DNA from 2 places in the Pseudoalteromonas sp. UG3-2 genome. Region 2 is predicted to be linked to the other one. Evidence: predicted binding sites of a transcription regulator. Region 2 holds the regulator's gene; the other holds the start of a gene.

Region 1 (8,800 bases), 2.5 Mb from region 2:
TGGGCTAAAGATATAATCGGTCGCAGCTTGGTAATAAAAGTTTTCAATATCATTGTAGAAAACGTTGACGGTATAACCGAAATCACCCGAGAATTTTCTGAAGCTAATGTCGAGGTTATTCGCGGTCTCTTGCTCTATATGTTGCGGCTCAAAGTGCAGATGATCGCCTTCCAATTCATAACCCAATCCCAGCTCGTAGGTGCTGGTCGCAATGTGCAAACCATTGGATAAGAGCTCAGCTGTCAACGGTGCACGCTCAGAGCGCGACAGAGAGACTGCTAGATTTTTACCTTCATCAAGGGTATAAACACCACCCACAGACAGGCTTAAATTGGTCATATCCAGTTCATAAGCAACAAAACCAGCATCAATGCTATGGTCTTCGTGACCATGGTCATGATCATCGCCATGGTCGTGATCTTCTTCATGATCGCCTGCGTGGCTCGACAACTGGTAATCTTCAACTCGAGCACCTAATTCCAGTAGGAAGTCACCATATTGGCGCTCTTCTAAAATATAAAATGCATGGGTTTTGGTGTTGGTTGCCGGTGTAAACGCTTCTGCGCCATCAGCGGCATAATCACTGTCTGCGTAATGGTAGCCTAAAGTACCGTGCCATTCACCTAAACGGTGCTCGGCGTTAAGACGAAGTTCAGTGGTTTCATTACTGAATACGGTGCCGACCGCGCCACCTTCAATTTCGGCGTGTTCGTAGTCGGTATAGCCTAAACGTGCCGTAACGGATTCTAACCACTCGCTGTGCACAGCGTAGTTGGCAAGGGCCTGCCATCGGTCTTGTTTTACCCGAGCAAATACGGCCTCTTCATGCTCATGTGCTTCTTCGTCTGCATGTTCATCATGATCATGCGCTTCCTCTTCATGGCTATGTTCGTCGTGGTCATCATGACCATGGTCGTGACCAACATGGGAGTGGGCTGGAATACCATAATCGGTATCGATACGGCCATAAGACACGCCAAGGGTAAGATGATCGCCAACGTAGCTGGTACCAATATTAAATTGTTCCGAGTCGATAAACGTATTATCGACTTTATTGGCGTATTCTAGCTCGTGCGCTTCGTGCTCATCTTCATGGCCATGCTCAGCTTCGTGATCGTGTTCTTCATGTTCCTCGTGCTCGCCAGCATGTTCATCCTCATGCTCATCGTGAGGCAGTGGGAAGTTTGGCGTTTCATAATCTCCGCCTTTGCGTTTAACGCCATCAAAGTGAAAGTTAAAACCCTCATTACCAGTTTCTAATAACACCGCGAACGTGTTGGTATTAGAGTTGGTATCGTGGCTATATTCCGCAGCGCCTTGTGGGGCATCAATAACGTCGGTGGGGATACGGTTATCAACCACATTGACGACACCACCAATGGCACCTGAGCCATAAAGTAATGTTGCTGGGCCACGCAGGACTTCAATTTGTTGCGCGGCTAAAGAATCATTGCTGTTGGCATGATCCGGGCCGACTCTTGAAGCATCACTGCTGTCTAAGCCATTTTGGGTGATTTTTACTCGCGGACCACCCAGACCTCGGATAATCGGGCTTGAACTTACTGGACCAAAATAGCTGGCGTTAATACCAGGCTGGCCTTTTAAGGTCTCACCTAGCGTAGGTTTCGCACGATTCTTTAATTCATCTCCGCTTAATACACTGACCGGCGAGGTCATTTCCATGCTGTTTTTATGCAGTGCCGATGAATACACTACAATGGTTTCTACTGAGGTCGGTTGCAATTGAACTTTGATATAACCTTGAGATTCAGTGACCTGAATGCGTTGGTCGAGGTAATTAGGCTTACTGATGTGCAGTTGCGCATCGGCATCGAGGTCGATAGTAAACTGACCATTTTTGTCAGACTTAATGCTCTGACTCTTACCGTGCAGGTGAATTGTTGCATTACTTATTGGCTGGTTGTTGGCATCAACAACTTTCCCTGTTAGCTGGGCTGCATAGGCGGGTGCTGCACTAACGGCTGAAATAATAGCACCTGCAATAATAGACTGCTTAAACATAAATGATTACCACGAATTAATTTGTGTTTGAATGCGAAGTTAAGGGTCAATAAAACGGTGATAATATAACACTACATTTTTGCAGGATCAATAACGTTATACTATCACTTTATAGTTGTTGAAATGCTAATAGCCTCTATAGTGTAATTATCGCCTTAAACATCGTGATATTTATGAATAAGCCGTTTGTTTTTAAAGCTCGGATCAAAGTCGCCGATCTATTTCATCATAGCCATCATGAAGAAGCCTTTACCACGGCCATGTTAAATAGGGAGAGCAGTGAGCATTTTGCTTTGAAGTTACTGGGGATCTGTGCCCTGTCTTATGAACGCCATGCCAGTTGGAGTAAATCGGAAGAAAAACTACAGCCAGACGTCTGGCTTTGCGATGAGCAAGGCGAGGTGAGCGTGGCGCTTTATATCGGTGTTTTAGAGCTAGACTATCTTACAAAGCTCGATAAGCGTTATCAAAAACTGGTGTTATTATGTGTCGACGCTGAAGCTTGGTATCAAGAAAGGCAAGTACAACTGCAATGTATTGATGGTCTTAGCGTCTTCAGTATGCCGCAGAATTTTATCACCGCACTGTGTGACATGTTACAGCGCAGTTTGCACTGGGATGTCATTATTGACGAGGGCACCATTAGTGTTACGGATGATAAGCACTATATTCGCGCGGCAGTGACTAAGCTGCAATAGTGCTTATGGGCTTAAGGTAAAGAAATTTTTATATCACTGCAGGGCTTGCTGCAGCAAAGCAGTACTTCGCCATCACGGACAAACGCCAAGGGTTCGTTGATGTACTCAGTAGAGCCGCTGACAAGTTTGGCACGACAGGCGCCACAAAACCCTTCACGGCATTGATAGGGGATTTCGATTTTGGCGCGTTCTAGCGTTTCTAATATCGAAGACGCAGAAGCCACGTATTGCAGTGGCTCCTGAAGGGTTTCGATGTGGATCAATAAAGGGGGCTTTTCAACCATTACAGGTCGAAGTCACCAAACTCAGAAGCATCCACCTCTGAGTCTATTTGACCTACCAGATAAGAGCTGATCTCAGCTTCTTGTGGGGCAACTTGCACGTTGTCAGAAACAAGCCAAGCATTGATCCATGGGATCGGGTTAGACTTAGTTTCAAACTGAGTCGGTAAGCCAACCGCGGCCATACGAATGTTGGTAATGTATTCAACATACTGGCAAAGGATGTCTTTATTAAGGCCAATCATTGAGCCGTCTTTGAACAGATATTCTGCCCATTCTTTTTCTTGCTCAGCCGCTTCAACGAACATTTTCACTGCTTCATCATGACACTGGGCTGCAACAATCGCCATTTCAGGGTCGTCTTTGCCTTCTTGCATAATATTAAGAATATGCTGTGTGCCTGATAAGTGCAGGGCCTCATCACGCGCGATAAGTTTGATGATTTTAGCATTGCCTTCCATCAACTCTCGCTCTGCAAACGCGAACGAACAGGCAAAGCTAACATAAAAACGAATGGCTTCAAGAATGTTTACCGACATGATGCATAGGTACAACAACTTTTTCAGCTCAAATAAATTGACGTTGACTGTTTGGCCATTGACCTCGTGCTTGCCCTCGCCATATTGATTGTAGAGGCTGACTTTTTCAATCAACTCATCGTAATACTTGGTCACCGCATCGGCGCGTTCGACGATTTTATCGTTACCGACAATGTCATCAAAGATCACTTCAGGGTTTTGTGTCACATTACGGATAATATGCGTGTATGAGCGACTGTGAATGGTCTCACTGAAAGCCCAAGTTTCAATCCAAGTCTCGAGCTCTGGAATAGACACGATGGGAAGCAAAGCCACATTGGGAGAGCGACCTTGTACGCTGTCCAGCAGTGTTTGGTATTTCAGGTTACTCAAGAAAATGTGTCTTTCGTGCTCAGGAAGCGCCTGGAAATCAAGTCGGTCTTTGCTGACATCCACTTCTTCTGGACGCCAAAAAAAGGAGAGCTGCTTCTCGATTAACTTTTCAAAAATAGGATACTTTTGTTGGTCATAGCGAGATACATTAACAGTTTGTCCGAAGAACATCGGCTCTTGTAGTTGGTTGTTATGATTTCTGCTAAACGTCGAATATGCCATAAATGTGTTACTCAATGCCTAAAAAAGCGGGTGGGGAACACCCGCATCAAAAGTTATATTTTACAAGCGCCGCCTTCACAACCATCGTCTTCGACTTCTGGTTTGAGCTCATCTTGTGCGTCAGACGCACCATCGCGTGTATTATGGTAGTAAAGGGTTTTAACCCCAAGTTTGTACGCTGTTAGCAAGTCTTTTAGCAACAGCTTCATAGGTACTTTACCACCTTCGAACTTAGTTGGATCATAATTGGTGTTTGCTGAGATCGTTTGGTCCACGAACTTTTGCATAATACCAACGAGCGTTAGGTAGCCATCGTTAGATGGAATATCCCAAAGCAGCTCGTAGTTATCCTTGAGGCGATCGTACTCTGGCACAACCTGCTTCAAAATACCGTCTTTACTGGCCTTCACACTAATGTGACCGCGTGGCGGCTCAATGCCATTAGTGGCATTGGAAATTTGTGAAGAAGTTTCAGAAGGCATTAACGCCGACAAGGTGGAGTTACGCATGCCGTGCGTTTTAATGCTTTCTCTGAGGCCATCCCAGTCAAGGTGCAGAGGCTCATCACAGGCTTTGTCTAAGTCACGCTTGTACGTATCGGTTGGCATAATGCCTTGCGAATAAGTAGTTTCGTTGAACTTAGGACACGCACCGCGTTCTTTTGCCAGCTCATTTGAGGCCTTCATCAAGTAGTATTGAATTGCTTCAAAGGTCTTGTGAGTTAGACCGTTGGCGCTGCCGTCTGAGTACCTCACGCCATTCTTAGCAAGGTAGTAGGCGAAATTGATAACGCCAATGCCTAGGGTTCTACGGCCCATAGTCGCGTTGTACGCAGCTGGAACCGGGTAGTCTTGATAATCCAATAAGTTATCGAGTGCACGTACTGCAAGTTCCGCTAACTCTTCTAGTTCATCTAGCGACTTGATGGCGCCTAAGTTAAAGGCAGACAGTGTACACAGCGCAATTTCGCCTTCAGGATCATTAACATGACTTAGTGGCTTAGTCGGGAGCGCAATTTCCAAACACAAGTTCGACTGGCGGATAGGCGCCACTTTAGAGTCAAACGGGCTGTGAGTATTACAGTGGTCTACGTTTTGTAAGTAAATACGACCCGTGCTGGCGCGCTCTTGGGCAAACATAGAGAACAGCTCGATGGCTTTAATGCGCTTCTTACGGATTGATTCATCTTGCTCGTATTGCACGTAAAGCTGTTCAAACTTTTCTTGGTCTTCAAAGAAAGCGTCGTAAAGACCAGGCACATCCGATGGGCTGAACAAGGTAATGTAGTCGTCTTTAATCAAACGGCTATACATGGTTTTGTTGAATTGCACGCCGTAATCTAAGTGACGTACCCGGTTTTCTTCAACACCACGGTTGTTTTTCAATACCAAGAGGTTTTCAACTTCAAGGTGCCATAACGGGTAGAATAGGGTTGCTGCGCCGCCACGCACACCGCCTTGAGAACAGCTCTTAACCGCCGTTTGGAAGTGCTTATAAAAAGGAATACAGCCAGTGTGGTAAGCTTCGCCATTGCGAATTGGGCTACCCAGTGCGCGAATGCGGCCGGCATTAATACCAATACCAGCGCGCTGGCTAACGTATTTTACAATGGCAGACGAGGTGGCATTGATAGAGTCTAAGCTATCGCCACACTCAATCAGTACACAGGAACTAAACTGCCTAGTTGGTGTACGCACGCCGGCCATAATAGGTGTTGGCAGTGATATTTTAAAAGTCGATACCGCGTCATAAAAACGCTTAATGTAGTCAAGACGCGTTTCTTTGGGGTAGTTTGCAAATAAGCTCGCCGCAACCAGTACATACAAAAACTGTGCACTCTCATAGATTTCACCGGTGACACGGTTCTGTACCAGGTATTTACCTTCAAGCTGTTTAACCGCAGCATAGCTGAAATTCATATCGCGCTGATGATCAATGTAGTCGTTCAACTCGTCAAACTCTTCGCGTGTATAGTCAGCCAATAAGTGCTGATCGTAGCGCTGGTCTTCAACTAGCTTTACTACGTGATCGTAAAGGTGAGGCGGCTCGAAGCAGCCATAGGCCTTTTTGCGTAAGTGGAAAATGGCTAGGCGCGCAGCTAAGTATTGGTAATCAGGTGATTCTTTAGAAATCAAATCAGCCGCAGCTTTGATAATGGTTTCGTGAATGTCACCAGTACGAATACCGTCATAGAACTGGATATGAGACTTCAATTCGACCTGAGACACAGAGACGTTATCTAGTCCTTCTGCCGCCCATGTGATGACACGGTGGATTTTCTCTAGGTCTAACGGTTCTTTGCGACCGTTTCTTTTGCATACAGATAGCTGTTGGTTCATATGTATGTGCCTGTATTCCTTAGGAACGCGCTTATTATGGTATCGCACGATGTAAATTGATTAGCAAACCACCACTATATATGGTGCCCTAGTAGCTAGGGATCACAAGATAGTGGGGTTAGCGTTAATTTGCAAGAGAACAACTTCAGTGCGATTGTGGATAAGTTTGGGATAATTTCATAATGTTAGGAGCTACTAACCTATGACTATCGGCTTATCTACTAGCAAAGAAAAATCAACTCTAAGATCGTCATTTTCTGCAAAATATAAAAAAATTTTTAACTGATTTTTTTCTACACAAATTCGTATCTATTATAGCAAAAACACAATATATGGGTATTTATTATTTCTATACCACTATATGTGCGAAAGTAGCGCCATTGGGTTAGTAAGATAAAGATCCGCCTGCCAGGCCAACGCTTGCTGCTTTGAAGGAATAAACCCCCACATAGCCGCGGCACTGATCATATTTGCAGATTTAGCAGCAATAATGTCGCGCTCGGCATCTCCGACGTAAATACATTCATGAGCTGCAACCCCAAGCTTCTCGGCCACCAGCAGAAGAGGCTCAGGGTGAGGTTTAGCCACTTTCAGAGTATCGCCACACACAACCGCTTCAATAGTCGCGAGCTCTGCTATGTGTGTTAGTAACGGAAATGTTAAAAACTCGGGTTTGTTGGTCATAATGCCAACAGCGATACCGCGCGCTTTAAGACTGCTCAATAACTCTGCGACTCCAGCAAAACAATGGGAGTGAATGGCAAGATTATCTTGGTAATGATCCAGTACGGCTTGGCGTAATTGCTGTTTATCAAAGCGCGGCAGCTCGCTGCCAAACCCCACTTCGAGTAGCGCAGCAACGCCATTGGATATAGCACTGCTATAGACGCTTTTACTGACTCTAGGAAGCTGCTTGGAGCTTAACACATGGTTTAATGCCGCACCGAGATCGTCACTGGTGTCTAACAATGTGCCATCTAAATCAAATAGAACTGCTTTGATCATGCGAGTTTCTCAAAGTGAAGAATGTAATTCACTGACACGTCTTTACTAAGATTAAAGGTTTTAGTCAGTGGGTTATAATTGATCCCCGTGGCCGCGCGGACTTTTAGGCCATACTGTTCAGCCCAATTGATTAAGGTCGAAGGGCGAATGAACTTATCGTGCTCGTGGGTGCCTTCTGGTACCATTTTCATTACCTTTTCGGCCGCAACAATGGCCAGTAAATACGCTTTAGTGGTTTTGTTTAGGGTTGAGAAAAACACCTGACCACCGGGTTTAACTAAGTCTGCCACGGCGCGGATGATTGATTCAGGGTCGGGCACGTGTTCGAGCATCTCCATGCAGGTGACTACATCAAAGGCCGCAGGGTTTTCTGCAGCGTATTGCTCAACAGGTACCTTTTGGTAGCTTACCTTAACGCTGGCTTCTAGGGCGTGCAGCTTAGCGACATTAAGCGGCTCTTGGCCCATGTCGATGCCGGTGGCATGGGCACCCATTTTCGCCATGCTTTCCGTTAGTATTCCACCACCGCAGCCAACATCCAGTACTGTCTTGTCGAACAGGCCCTGGCTTTTGTCATTAATAAAGTCTAACCGTAAAGGGTTGATGTCGTGTAGCGGTTTAAACTCACCGTCTTTATCCCACCAGCGCTCAGCGATGTCTTCGAATTTCGCGATTTCAGTTGGGTCTACATTTTGATGTTCGGTCATAAAAAACTTCCTCGTTTAATTGAGCGCATTATAAAGGGGATTAGATAAAAATAGCACCTGTAAAACAGCAAAAAGTGTGATAGCATGCTTGTTGAATTTAATAATAAACAAAGCCCCTGACGGTACTCTGAGGCAATTCAGCTACTTTTTAAAGCGTGTTTTTGGCGCTTTTTATAAAACAGCAATTTGACGTTCAGAATGCAGCTTTTCACCAGCTGTAGTGTGACACAAATGGGGTGGACACTGAAGGAAAGTGGAGTCAAATGTCTGATCTCGCCAATGAAATCCTGCCAGTCAATATCGAAGATGAACTAAAAAATTCATACCTTGATTACGCCATGAGTGTGATCGTAGGGCGTGCATTACCAGATGTGAGGGACGGTTTAAAACCGGTTCACCGTCGGGTGTTATTCGCCATGAATGAACTTAAGAATGACTGGAATAAACCGTATAAAAAGTCTGCCCGTGTGGTAGGTGACGTTATCGGTAAATATCACCCACACGGTGATAGCGCGGTATACGACACTATCGTACGTATGGCGCAGCCTTTCTCACTCCGTTATATGCTTGTCGATGGCCAAGGTAACTTTGGTTCCGTAGATGGCGACTCAGCAG
Region 2 (8,800 bases):
CAAAGTAGAGAGCTTAGGGGCGTTAGGTTTTCTAGAGAAACCGGTAAACGCCGAACAACTGCTGTCGTTGTTGCATCAATATGGTATTCGTTAACGCCGAATAGGCTCTTGTCACCCCCAATAAACTTACAGCTCATCCCCTAGCTTTTCATTCAATAACAAAGCGATATCGATAGATCTTTGTATTTACGCGGCACTTATCACTGTACAGACTTAAACTTCTCGTCATCAACAAACGACCCCATTCGCAATATCAAATAGAGCAGGAAACCATTTAGCTAGGTATTATCTATGTTGGGCTCTATTTACACCATGAGTTTTTTGCATAATTTATTTTGATTTTCTGTATTGACAGCTAGCCTAATCATCAGGCACTCTAGAATTATGAAAACGAATATTATCACTACGACCATTATTACAACCACCATCCTAACGGGATAGTGGCATAGGTCGGTGCAAGTTTAAAAAAGGCCTGTGTTCACTTCGAACACAGGCCTTTTTTGTTTTTAGGAATGAGGAAAATAATGCGAGTACTAAAATTTGGAGGGTCGTCCCTCAAAGATTATGCCTGTTTACAAAGTGTCAGTGCTTTGGTCAAAGATTACGGGGGTCAACAAGGGCTTGTGGTGTTATCGGCACCGGGTGGCATGACTGATCAATTGGTTGAGCTAGCAACCCTTGCCGCTAGCGGCACTGACTTTGAGCCACAATGGCAAGCGTTAACCAGCCGTTGTCAGCAGCTTTACCAACAAGTTGAGCAAGACTATGGTAGCGTTTTACAGTGGCCCGATTTTGCGGCTTTAAAACAGCAACTTGATGGGGTCAAGCTATTACGTTATTGCCCTGAGCAAGTTGAGGCCTTTGTTATTAGCTTTGGTGAGCGGGTGAGCGTGGCCTTGATGACGACGATGTTGCAAGCCGAGGCCATTGCACTGGATGCCGTTGCTTGTGTTAAAACGCAAGGGGGCTATGTCGATGCCGAAGTAGATCTTAAGCTTAGTCGCTTGTGCTTTAGTGAAATGGTACGCTCGCAAGCCTCTCGCTTTTATGTCATGGCTGGGTTTACTGGCAGTAATGAAGCCGGTGAGCTCACAACTCTGGGTCGAAATGGCTCAGACTATTCGGCTGCCGTCGCTGCCGCCTGTTTAGATGCCGAAGTATGCCAAATCTGGACAGACGTAGATGGGGTATACAGTGCTGACCCTAGACTGATAAAAAAAGCCATGAAAGTAGACGTACTGTCTTATAAAGAAGCCATGGAGCTGTCTTATTTTGGTGCTAAGGTGTTACACCCAAAAACCATTCTCCCTTGCGCTAAAGCCGATGTACCTTGTGAAATAAAAAATACTCATGCGCCAGACGTTCCAGGCTCTGTGATTTGTGCTCAAGGGGGAGGAGAAGCCCCGGTCAAAGCGTTATCAAGCCTCGATAATTTAGCTATGCTAACGGTGGCGGGTCCTGGCATGAAAGGCAAAGTGGGCATGGCCGCACGGGTGTTCTCTGCCTTAGCTGCCGATAACGTTTCTATCGTCCTCATTACCCAATCCTCGTGTGAGTTCAGTATTAGCTTTTGTGTTCATGAACAAGATTTAGACCTAGCATTACAGGCATTAGAGCACGCCTTTGAATTGGAAACGCAAGCTGGGCTGATTGACCCCATTGAAGTGCAAAGGAACCTGGCGATTGTCACGCTAGTAGGTGATAACATGCGAGCACACAAAGGTTTGGCCGCAAAGTTTTTCGCCTCGTTAGCGCAAGCTCAAGTGAACATTGTCGCCATCGCCCAAGACTCTACTGAAAGCGCCATCTCTGCGGTGGTCGACGGCGAGCTGTGCCAAGACGCCGTAAAAGTGTGTCATGAAAACTTTTTCACCCACATGCCATCCATCGATGTGTTCTTAATAGGTTGTGGCTTGGTGGGACAAGAGCTAATGCAGCAGTTTCATAAGCAGCAAACTTGGCTTGAACAGCGCAACATTCGTTTAAATCTGTATGGCATTGCCAACTTATCAAAGTGCTATTTAGACAGTGAAGGTGTGCCTTTTGATAATTGGTCATTGGCATTACAGCAGGCGCAAACGGGTTTTGATTTGGCTAAGTTAAGTCAGTTTGTTAAGGAGAACCATTTAATTAACCCGGTGATCGTGGATTGCAGTGCCTCACAACAGGTTGCAGACAACTACCTCGATTTTCTTAATGCCGGCTTTCATGTGGTGGCGGCAAACAAAAAGGCCAACACCGGCTCTTATCAATATTATCAGGCGCTGCAACAAGCTGCCTTGGATAAGCGTCGCCACTTTTTATATGAAACCAATGTTGGAGCAGGGCTGCCGGTATTAGATAACCTCAAGTTACTATTTGGCGCCGGGGACGAGCTATTATCATTCAATGGTATTTTATCTGGCTCATTGTCTTATATTTTTGGTGTCTTGTCTGACGGCTTAACCCTGTCACAAGCCACGGAAAAAGCGAAACAAAATGGCTTTACCGAGCCAGATCCTCGCGACGACCTGTCGGGCACCGATGTGGCGCGTAAACTGCTTATTATCGCCAGAGAGTCAGGGTTGGCACTGGAGCTTGAGGACATCGAGGTCGAATCCGTGTTGCCGGATAGCTTTGCTAAAGGAGCCAGTGTCGATGAGTTTATGCAGCAGTTACCGCAATTAGACGCCGCCTTTGCAGAGCGCATCGCCGCAGCTAGCCGAGAGGGCAAAGTGCTACGCTACGTTGGCACCATTGAGCAAGGTAAGTGTCGAGTCGGAATTGAAGCAGTAGATGCATGCCATGCATTATATGATATTCGCGATGGTGAAAATGCCTTGGCTATTCTTAGTCAGTACTATCAGCCCAAACCTGTGGTGATTCGCGGTTATGGTGCCGGAGCTGAAGTGACTTCAGCAGGTGTATTCGCTGATATTCTAAAAACATTGTCGCGCTAGAGGTAAAGATGAAAACATTTTATGCTCCTGCCTCGATGGGAAATTTCTGTGTCGGCTTTGATGCTCTGGGCGCTGCGATACAGCCGATTGATGGTTCCTTACTGGGCGATCAGGTGAGCATTGAAGCAGCCGCGACAGACAGCTTTAGCTGTATTGGTCCATACGCTGACAAGCTTTCTCCACAGCCTGAAGACAACCTTGCTTATCAGTGCTGGCAGCACTTTAAACAGCAGGTAGCGCCCACCATGCCAGCCGCGGCAATGACCTTACATAAAGGATTGCCAGTGGGCTCGGGGTTAGGCTCCAGTGCCTGCTCTGTGGTGGCTGCGTTTGCGGCGCTTAATGACTTTGCCAACACTCAGCTTTCCCGCGAGGCGATGATAGAACTTATGGCTGATTTTGAAGCGAAAGTCAGTGGTGGTCGTCATTACGACAACATCACACCCTGTTACTTAGGCGGCTTACAGCTGACTGCTGATTGCATTGCCGGCAAAGCCTTACAGCTTGACTGCAATGCCAGCTGGTATTTTGTTATTGCTTACCCAGGTTTTGCCTTGAATACGGCCAAGGCACGTGCTGCATTGGCCTCGCAGGTTTCGCTTGGCGATACTATCGAGTTTGCCCAACGCCTGTCTGGGTTTTGTGTACTTATGCAAAGCGGACGCTTTGATGAAGCACTGAGCATGATGCAAGACACCATTGCCGAAGCGGCACGAGCGCCGTTAATTCCTGGCTTTTATGAAGCAAAACAAGCGCTTGAAAACCATGTTGCTGAGCTTGTAAGTATTTCTGGGGCCGGCCCAACGCTGTTTGCGCTATGCACCTCATTGGATAGCGCTAAGCAAGCACAAACGTGGTTGCAGCAGCACTACATTAATGAAGCTGGGTTTAGTCATATTTGCCAACTTGATAATAAAGGCACAAGAGAATTGGGGGAGCAGGGATAATGAAATTAGAGAATTTAAAAGATAGACAACAAGTGGTGTCATTTATTGAGGCAGTAAAAGTGGGCTTGGGCCGTGATCAGGGAGTGTTTTTTCCAAAGCAGTTAACGCCATTAGCAGACATCGAGAGTTTGCTTGAGCAACCCTTTGTAGAGCGGAGCAGCAAAATTTTACAACACCTCATTGGTGATGAGCTACCGGCCGATAGCATTAACAGTTTGGTGGCAAATGCATTTAACTTTCCTGCGAAACTCGTTCCAGTTGCAGCACAGCAATACTGTTTGGAGCTGTTCCATGGCCCCACGCTAGCGTTTAAAGACTTTGGCGGGCGCTTGATGGCAGAGTGCATTGGCATGTTTAGCCAAGGAGAGCGGGTCACTATTCTAACGGCCACCAGTGGCGACACGGGAGCAGCCGTTGCCCACGCTTTTTATAACAAAGAAAACGTGGATGTGGTGATCCTCTATCCCCACGGTAAAATCTCTTTGGCTCAGCAAAAACTGTTTACTACCCTTGGTGGCAATATCCATTGTTATGCGGTAGATGGCAGCTTTGACGACTGCCAAGCTATGGTTAAATCGGCATTTTTAGATGATGAGGTAAAGCAAAAGCTGGGGCTCAATTCAGCAAACTCGATCAATATTAGTCGCCTGCTAGCACAGGTGTGTTATTACTTTGAAGCACTCGCGCAATTGCCTAAAGCTGAGCGTAACAAGATACACATTTCTGTGCCCAGTGGTAACTTTGGCAATGTCTGTGCGGCGATGATTGCAGCAGCCATTGGCTTGCCAATTGCAAAGCTCAGTGCCACAACCAACCAAAATGACACAGTGCCGCGTTATATTGACTCTGGTGAGTGGGCACCGAACGCCACATTAGAGTCACTGTCCAATGCGATGGACGTGAGCAAACCTAATAACTGGCCTCGGGTAGAAACCATGTTAGAGAGAGGGAATTTTAGCAAACATGACTTTTATTCATGTTCGGTGTCAGAGCAGCGAACTCGAGAAGTTATGCTGGAGCTACTGGCTCAGGGCTACTTGGCTGAACCACACACGGCCATTGCTTACGAAGGGTTGCAACGAGACAGTGAGCCACAAGCAACCGGTATTTTTCTCGCCACGGCTCATCCGGCAAAATTTAAAGAGTCGGTTGAAAATGTTATAAATCAAGAGATTGAGATGCCTGAAGCGCTTGCTGAAGCCTTGCAAAAACCGTGTTTAGCAGAGCCACTCAGCGCTGACTACTCGGCGTTAAAAGATGCCATGATGGCCAAGTTACTGTGACAGCCACGAGCTAACTACGGGGTGCTTGCACCCCGTTTTCACCTAACCCATTAACCGCTATATTACCATTTTTAATGAAACTTCTGTTTTTGTATAAAAATTTTAAATGTTTAAATAAAAAAATATCATCGCCATAGGGGTGTGAAATAAATTCAATCCCTGCTTAAATATGGCCATGCTAATTTTACAGATGAATGAGTGTGGCTATCACCTCAGCATCTTTTAAAACCTTTACGTTTACCTAGGAGAAACCATGTTAGAACGTAACATGAACATCGCAGATTTTGATCCTGAACTACATGCAGCGATTGCGGCGGAAACTTCGCGCCAAGAAGAGCACATCGAGCTTATCGCCTCAGAAAACTACTGTAGTCCACGTGTTCTTGAAGCACAGGGATCGCAGTTAACCAATAAATATGCTGAGGGTTATCCAGGTAAGCGTTATTACGGTGGTTGTGAGCACGTTGATGTGGTTGAACAATTAGCCATAGACCGCGCTAACGAACTATTTGGTTCAACCTACGCAAACGTGCAACCACACGCAGGTTCGCAAGCCAATGCAGCGGTTTTCCAAGCGCTACTTCAGCCACACGATACCGTACTAGGTATGAGCCTGGCACACGGTGGCCACTTAACTCATGGTTCGCACGTAAACTTCTCTGGTAAAACCTATAACGCCATTCAATATGGCCTAAACGAAGAAACCGGTGAAATTGATTACGCTCAGGTTGAAGCATTAGCTCTTGAGCACAAGCCAAAAATGATCATTGGCGGTTTCTCTGCTTATTCAGGTATTGTTGATTGGGCTAAGTTCCGCGAGATTGCTGATAAAGTAGGTGCTTACTTACTGGTTGATATGGCACACGTAGCAGGCCTTGTTGCCGCGGGTGTTTACCCAAGTCCAGTGCCTCACGCCCACGTAGTTACCACCACAACGCACAAAACGCTAGCAGGCCCACGTGGTGGTCTGATCATTTCAGCTTGTGGTGACGAAGATATCTACAAAAAGCTAAACAGTGCGGTTTTCCCTGGTGGTCAAGGTGGTCCTTTGTGTCACGTAATTGCGGCTAAAGCAGTGGCGTTCAAAGAAGCACTTGAGCCAGAGTTCAAAGCATACCAAACCCAAGTGGTAAAAAATGCCCAGGCAATGGTAGAAGTACTGCAACAGCGCGGCTACAAAGTGGTTTCTGGTAAAACCGATAACCACTTATTCCTGCTTGACCTGATTGACAAAGACATCACGGGTAAAGACGCAGATGCGGCACTGGGTAATGCCAATATCACGGTAAATAAAAACTCAGTACCGAATGACCCGCGTTCACCGTTTGTTACTTCTGGTCTGCGTATCGGCTCGCCGGCTATCACCCGTCGTGGCTTTAAAGAAGCGGAATCGAAAGAGCTTGCAGGTTGGATTTGTGACGTCTTAGATAACATCAACGACCCAGCGGTTCAGGCCCAAGTGAAAGAAAAAGTAAAAGCAATTTGTGCTAAATTACCGGTTTACGCATAAAATCGCACACAAAAAAGCAGTTTTTTTGTTATGATTAAGGCCGCATTTAAGCGGCCTTTTTTGTTTGCCCGGTTCTCATTAAGGTCGCTCTAACCAATTGCCTGTTTGCTCAAAGTAACAGTTGGCAAAGCTGGTCAAGGCGAGTGATGGCCAAACTCAGTCAAACACTCACTGGTATTCCAGCCTCGTTTGGTTAGCGATGAAGCCGTTACGCATTAACACGCGATGACTGCATAAACATCCTATTTAGTTTTGTAGAGCTGGGGTTAGTTAACGAGAACGCTTATGCATTGCCCATTTTGTACAGCCAAAGACACCAAAGTGATCGATTCCAGATTGATCGCATCCGGTCATCAAGTTCGCCGCCGCCGTGAGTGCATTTTATGCCATGAGCGCTTTACCACCTTTGAAGGCGCTGAACTGCTTATGCCCAGAGTGATAAAACAAGATGGTTCGCGTGAGCCTTTTAACGAAGACAAACTTCTCAATGGTATGCATCGGGCACTAGAAAAGCGTCCCGTCAGCACCGAACAAATAGAAGAAGTGGTACATAAAATTAAGTCGCAAATTCGTGGCACTGGCGAGCGCGAAGTGTCCAGTGACTTGATTGGCGAATGTATCATGGAGTCATTAAAAAAACTCGATAAAGTGGCGTATGTGCGCTTTGCTTCTGTGTATCGCTCGTTTGAAGATATTCGTGAATTTGGCGAAGAAATTGCGAGGCTAGGAGATTGAGCCAGTCGTTTAGCCCACAAGACCAAGCCTATATGCAGCGCGCCATTGCGCTGGCAAAGCGTGGTCAGTTTACCACCAGTCCTAATCCCAATGTTGGCTGCGTGATTGTTAAAAACGATGAAATTGTTGGTGAAGGCGCGCACTTGAAAGCAGGCGAGCCCCATGCTGAAGTGCATGCACTGCGAATGGCAGGCGCGCGTGCCCAAGGGGCCACCGCTTATGTGACATTAGAGCCATGCAGTCACTATGGCCGCACGCCACCCTGTGCTGAGGGGCTGATCAAAGCCAAAGTGGCCAAAGTCATTGCCGCGATGGTGGACCCCAACCCCGAAGTCGCTGGGCGCGGTCTGGCGATGTTACAAGACGCTGGCATTGACACCGCTTCAGGGTTGTTAGAGCAGCAAGCGGTAGAGCTTAATCGTGGTTTTTTAAAGCGTATGGCAACAGCAATGCCGTTTGTGAGCTGTAAATTAGCGGCCTCACTGGACGGTAAAACGGCGCTGAATAATGGCCAAAGTAAATGGATCACCTCTGAGCCCGCTCGCCTGGACGTACAACAACATCGCGCCCAAAGCTGCGCCATTCTCAGCGGCGCCGATACCGTGCTTGTAGACAATGCCCGATTAAACGTGCGCAGTGAATTTGCCACGCAAGTAGAGTATCCATTAACGCAAATTCGCCAACCGCTGCGCGCCGTGATTGACTCTGCGAATCGTTTGACCCCAGACTTGGCGTTTTTTCAAATTGCTGCACCGATAGTTATTTTCCGTCGTACTATTGATAATTCACACGATTGGCCTCATTACGTAGAACAAATTGTTATACCTGAAGTGGCAGGAAAGCTGGATTTGCAGGCGATCTTGCTGACGCTCGGTGACAAACAATGTAATGCCGTGTGGCTCGAGGCTGGAGCTACTTTGTGTGGTGCCATGCATGAGCAAAACCTAATTGATGAATACATTGTTTATTTGGCACCTAAAATCATAGGTCCAGGGCGGGGGTTATTTAATACATCGGAACTGACTCAGATGAGTGACATCGCTGAGCTGCAATTTAATGCCGTGAGCCAAATTGGCCCAGATATAAAAATCATCGCAAGTAAAGAGAAGTAATATGTTTACAGGTATTGTTGAAGCAACAGGTAAAATTAGCGAGCTACAGTTACAAGGCGGTGATTTAATTGTCAGAATTTCTAGCTCGTCACTGGATATGCAGGATGTGGAATTAGGCGATAGCATTGCCACCAATGGTGTGTGCTTGACCGTGACGGCAAAGTTTAACGACGGTTTCCGTGCCGATGTCTCTAATGAAACACGGGCGCTAACGCTGTTTTCTGAATACCAAAAAGGTCAACTGGTGAACCTTGAAAAGGCGCTACAGCCGACT

The links. The regulator NrdR, encoded in region 2, represses ribonucleotide reductase genes. The targets are predictions, from matches to a motif close to AAACACNANATNTNGTGTTT.
Region 1: the regulator NrdR is predicted to act here: its motif matches at 6,543-6,562, upstream of nrdA (class 1a ribonucleoside-diphosphate reductase subunit alpha).

What each region holds. Positions count from the first base shown of each region.
Region 1 covers NZ_JAWLJU010000002.1:669,465-678,264, reverse strand. The annotation lists gene R3P39_RS06365 (TonB-dependent receptor) at 1-2,022, opposite strand, end outside; gene R3P39_RS06360 (YaeQ family protein) at 2,196-2,720, shown strand; gene yfaE (class I ribonucleotide reductase maintenance protein YfaE) at 2,732-3,004, opposite strand; gene nrdB (class Ia ribonucleoside-diphosphate reductase subunit beta) at 3,004-4,134, opposite strand; gene nrdA (class 1a ribonucleoside-diphosphate reductase subunit alpha) at 4,188-6,473, opposite strand; gene R3P39_RS06340 (HAD family hydrolase) at 6,831-7,478, opposite strand; gene ubiG (bifunctional 2-polyprenyl-6-hydroxyphenol methylase/3-demethylubiquinol 3-O-methyltransferase UbiG) at 7,475-8,185, opposite strand; gene gyrA (DNA topoisomerase (ATP-hydrolyzing) subunit A) at 8,449-8,800, shown strand, end outside.
Region 2 covers NZ_JAWLJU010000002.1:3,218,994-3,227,793, forward strand. The annotation lists gene R3P39_RS17675 (response regulator) at 1-94, shown strand, start outside; gene thrA (bifunctional aspartate kinase/homoserine dehydrogenase I) at 525-2,939, shown strand; gene thrB (homoserine kinase) at 2,948-3,886, shown strand; gene thrC (threonine synthase) at 3,886-5,169, shown strand; gene glyA (serine hydroxymethyltransferase) at 5,423-6,679, shown strand; gene nrdR (transcriptional regulator NrdR) at 6,965-7,414, shown strand; gene ribD (bifunctional diaminohydroxyphosphoribosylaminopyrimidine deaminase/5-amino-6-(5-phosphoribosylamino)uracil reductase RibD) at 7,411-8,526, shown strand; gene R3P39_RS17710 (riboflavin synthase) at 8,528-8,800, shown strand, end outside.